One region of the Pectobacterium sp. HCp5_1 genome, then DNA from elsewhere that is predicted to be linked to it. Evidence: predicted binding sites of a transcription regulator. Region 1 holds the regulator's gene; the other holds the start of a gene.
The links. Region 1 encodes LexA, which represses DNA repair genes until DNA is damaged. Its sites were predicted from a motif close to TNCTGTATGTACATACAGNA; they were not measured.

Region 1 (2,463 bases):
TGTTACCCGTGATAGCTACCAGTGATATTTGTGGTGCTCTTCCCAGTGTTTCACTTCTTTCTCTGCCGCTTCTTTTGCGTACCCGTAGCGCTCCTGGATTCTCCCCACCAGTTGGTCACGTTTACCTTCGATGACCGTCAGATCGTCATCCGTTAATTTGCCCCATTGCTCTTTCGCTTTACCTTTAAACTGTTTCCAGTTACCGCTGGCTTGGTCTTTATTCATAAGAATCTCCGTACCTTAGGTGCATTGCGCATAAACGAATCGTGACTAACGACTCATGCGTCAGTTTTAGATAAATAGTTTTATTCAGTAAGCAGCATCATAACTATGTGAACCATGACGGTGCTCTTCGCCACTGTCTCCCTTGATTACCGGGCTATCTAAATGTGATGGCTAATGATCAATCGGCAAACGATCAATCAAGATAAAAATGCTTACCTTGATAAAAATTATAGTCGAATATTTCATTTAACATGGAAAATCAGGAATCTGTGACTGGAATGAACGTTGAGAAAGGGAATATCACCCAAAAAAGCAGTGAAAAAACAGAAGGGTAATGGGGATCGTAGAAAACGCGCGCGAAATGTAACTAAATATATATGGTTGGCAGATTAACAGACTGAACATGATGCACTGACCCAGACAGACGAGCAGTGCATCTCTGCGAATGGTTAGCTCCAGTCGCTGTTACGAATCACGCCAACCGCCAAGCCTTCTATCGAAAAGCTTTGCTGACGTAAATCGACAACAATCGGGGCAAACTCTTCATTTTCAGCGAGGAGGTGTACCGTATTGCCCTGCTTTTTCAAGCGCTTCACCGTCACTTCATCGTCAATACGCGCGACGACAATCTGACCGTTACGCACATCTTCTGTTTTATGCACGGCCAGTAAATCACCATCCATAATACCGATATCTTTCATCGACATACCGCTCACCCGCAGCAAGAAATCAGCGCTGGGTTTGAACATCGCAGGGTCAACCTGATAGTGACACTCGATATGTTCCTGTGCCAACAGCGGTTCACCTGCGGCCACGCGACCAACCAAAGGAATACCCGTCTCTTCTTCCATCAGTAGACGAATACCGCGAGACGCGCCCGATACAATCTCAATCACGCCTTTACGCGCCAGCGCTTTCAGATGTTCTTCAGCCGCATTGGGAGAGCGAAACCCCAGCTGTTGAGCAATTTCCGCGCGCGTTGGCGGCATTCCGGTCTGCGCAATATGATCGCGGATCAGGTCATAAACCTGCTGCTGCCTTGCTGTTAATACTTTCATTCCGCCCCCTGGTTGTTTATACAGTCTTGCTGTGAGTATATACAGGTAAGCCACAATTGGGAATGGAGATATCGGTAAAGCTCCTGACTTTTACTCATTTATGCGCGCCGTCAGGCAAAATGTTGCCAGAGGATGCTGCCCCAGACGACAGCGGCTAACAAGATGGCAACAAAGACAGCCGCCGAGCCAATATCTTTCGCCCGACCGGATAATTCGTGGTGCTCGAGACCAATGCGATCGACCACGGCTTCAATGGCGCTATTGGCCAGCTCAAACAGCATAATCAGTACCACAGACCCAATCAGCAGCAGTTTTTCGACCAGTGTAACCGGCAGTAAACACGCGATAATGACGCCGACAAGGGTCAGTATCGTTTCCTGACGAAATGCCGCCTCATGCTGCCACGCCTGCTTCAGCCCCTTAAAGGAATAACCGGTCGCCTTAATAATCCGGGTCATCCCCGTTGCTTTATTCATTTATCCTCCATTATTACGCAAAATAGTTCGCATTTTAACGCGCTTACGTTGTCTCATCACCACAGATCTCCGGCGCAGTTTCTGGTATCCTTGCGGCGCATTGCTAACAAGAGGCTCCATGTTGTTATGTCAGGTTGGCGTAAAATTTACTATAAATTATTGAATCTCCCACTGAAACTGCTGGTGAAGAGCAAAGTTATTCCCGCAGATCCGGTGGTCGAGCTGGGGTTAGATCCCTCACGTCCTATACTCTATGTTCTGCCTTATAACTCTCAGGCGGATCTCTTGACGCTACGAGCGAAATGCCTGGCATTGGGGCTACCCGATCCCTCGCAGTCGTTCGAATTCAATGGCGTCGAACTGCCTAGCCACGTCTTTATTAATGACGGGCCGCGCGTCTTCCGCTATTACGTTCCCAAACAGAAATCCGTCAAGCTGTTCCACGACTACCTGGATTTGCATCGTGCCAATCCAGATTTAGACGTACAGATGGTGCCGGTTTCTGTGATGTTTGGGCGTTCTCCGGGTCGGGAAGGCCACGCTCAGGCCGCACCACACCTGCGCTTGCTCAACGGTATCGAGAAATTCTTCGCCGTCCTGTGGCTAGGCCGCGACAGCTTTGTCCGCTTCTCCAGCCCGGTGTCGCTACGCTATATGGCGACCGAGCATGGTACTGACAAAACCATAGCCCACAAACTGGCGCG
Region 2 (2,463 bases), on a different contig from region 1:
GCATACTTCATGCGGCCCAGCCAGTCGTAGCCCAGTTCAAAGCCCAGATACGGGTTGGCTTGATAACCAACAAATGCACCAGCGCCTAACTTGCTTTTGATCGGGTTGTTATTGATACCGGTGTAACCATTGCCGTAGAAACCAGTATCGTGGAATTGAGACACACCCAGTTTACCACCGGTGTACCAGGTATTGTCTTTAGGAGCTGCTTGCGCGACGGTCGCGAAGCTAGCCAGTGCCACTGCAACTGCGATAGCTGTTTTTTTCATTTTACGCCTCATTATCATCCAAATCGGCAATTAACCTGGAGGGCTAATAAACCTTTGGTTAAAATCCTTTGGTCGGAGACTTTGCCCTTATTTATGACTCACTGTCAGTCAACTGACGTTATAAAAGAGCAACTCCAGCGAGTTAAAGTCTACAACGTGATGAGAAAGTTACAAGTATGATGTGATTTGCGTCATAAGAAAATCGCACGATTCATACATACTTGCTAACAAATAGTAGATGCTTTTGACAGATCTTACGCCTTTTAGCTGTATCAAATATATCCAAAAAGCCCGCAGAATACCGCTCTGCGGCGATCGATAAGACATATAACCTGAATGGGCTGAGAAAATTCTTAATTTACTTAATGATACAATGTCGAATGAATTTTAAGGCTAGGAAATAGTCTATAGGCGTCAGCGCCAGCACTTTCTGGCCGCATAATAAAGCCATACGTATTTCCTGCCTGTGCGGCATGCCGTAACCGAACCTTCTCTTCTTCCGTCAATTCGTGCGGTAACCAGCATAAAACAGCGCTGTAATTCCCTGTCAGCAAGGCTCTTTCCATGGCATCAACGGTAAACAGCGGATTGATGTGGTGGAGTTGCACCATTTTATCCAACGGCAGCCCAGATTGCTGGACCCAAGGGCGGCTCAATTTTTGCTGCGGCGAAAGCCATAACAGCCAACGAGACTGCGTGCCTAGCTGCTGTAAGAGCGGTAATAACAGGTGTGTGACTATGGGCTGATCGGCGTTATACACGATTTCGCTGATAATTCCACCTGTGGCAACCGAGGGCTCCGCAGCGTGTTGATTTGCAGAAAATGATGACGGCTCGATGTTGTGAGAGCGGATTGATTGCGTACGCATAATGAGTTCTACCCATAGTGTTACTGTATGAACATACAGTATCCGCTGTGTGCGTGAAAATCAACCTGATTTTTTGAAAGCGCTTCGCATATTCCTTATGCAAGAGACAGTAAACACATTTACTGTTTGAAGCCGCATCGGGGCTGTGGTTAATTATTTGTTCCTGCTACAGATATTTTTAATTGTTCAGGACGAGATCATTTCAATACTAAGGATTATGGCAATGAAGCAATTATGCAAAAAAAGGATTTTGCAATCTCAGCAGTCTTTTTCATCTTTGGGGGACATCACTTCACGTTCCCAATTTGGTGGCTACAGCATCGCAGCAAATAAAACGATTTTTGGACTGGTGTCGGAAGGGGAGCTTTATCTTCGCGCCAGTAAGAAGGATGAAAAATATTTTCAGCAGCGTGATATGCCTAATCTGATTTATACCAAGCGCGGTATGCCCGTTCCGTTGAATTACTTTCTTGTCGATGAAGCATTATGGCAAGAATCTGAGCAGCTATTGTATTTCGCCCATCTGGCGTTGGGAGGGGCGCAGTATGATAAGGCAGTCAGAAGTACCAACGGGCGGTTAAAGGATCTTCCGAATCTTAACCACGATATCGAACGGCTGCTGTGGAAAGCAGGGATCAAGAATGTCGATGAATTACAGCATTATGGTGCGAAAAACAGCTATCTCGAGTTGCGGAAGGTTCGCGCTAATCTGAGTGTTAACGTGCTATTGGCGCTTGCTGGCGCCATTTGTGGCACACATCAGGCGGCACTCCCTCGCGGTATCCGCAATGAACTGTTGGAATGGTATAAAAGCAATGCGGTCTCCAAAGGGCCAAAGCACTAAGGGATGCGTCTGTTTCACTGTGTCATCATGTCATTTTTTAGCTGTACGAGTTCAGGTAAGAGACCGATCAACAGGCCGATTTGCTGAATAATTAATGATTCTTTACTGTCTGACTCGGGTGAGAGGGATTGAAGACTGGCGGTAATGGTTTTCAATCCCTGATTGATATGCAAACTTTCCTCTTCGCTACAGTGTAGCGCACCATCAACATGACAAACGGCATCATCCAGCAATTGCAGCGTTTCCGTTGAGGTAATTTTCCCGCGGTGTGCGCCGAGCGTCGAAATATAGCTTAGTAACGTATGATTCAGGCACATAAAGCGGAATGCGCTGTCCAGCTTGCTTCTGGTCGCATGAGGTTCTGAAGACATATTCGACACAACGGATGCCAGTTCGGCATCGCAGTTATGCGCATCGCGGCGGGCAATACGATAAGGCAGGCTATTATCTTTCCCCTGATAATATTGAACCATGATCGCAT

Region 2: a site for LexA is predicted at 1,160-1,179, ahead of sulA (SOS-induced cell division inhibitor SulA). Genes of this name have one in related genera too.

What each region holds. Positions count from the first base shown of each region.
Region 1 covers NZ_JAUMIO010000016.1:77,472-79,934, reverse strand. The annotation lists gene Q3A88_RS12725 (CsbD family protein) at 16-225, opposite strand; gene lexA (transcriptional repressor LexA) at 675-1,283, opposite strand; gene Q3A88_RS12715 (diacylglycerol kinase) at 1,394-1,759, opposite strand; gene plsB (glycerol-3-phosphate 1-O-acyltransferase PlsB) at 1,886-2,463, shown strand, end outside.
Region 2 covers NZ_JAUMIO010000024.1:30,415-32,877, reverse strand. The annotation lists gene ompA (porin OmpA) at 1-269, opposite strand, end outside; gene sulA (SOS-induced cell division inhibitor SulA) at 632-1,138, opposite strand; gene Q3A88_RS16020 (TfoX/Sxy family DNA transformation protein) at 1,362-1,982, shown strand; gene yccS (YccS family putative transporter) at 1,997-2,463, opposite strand, start outside.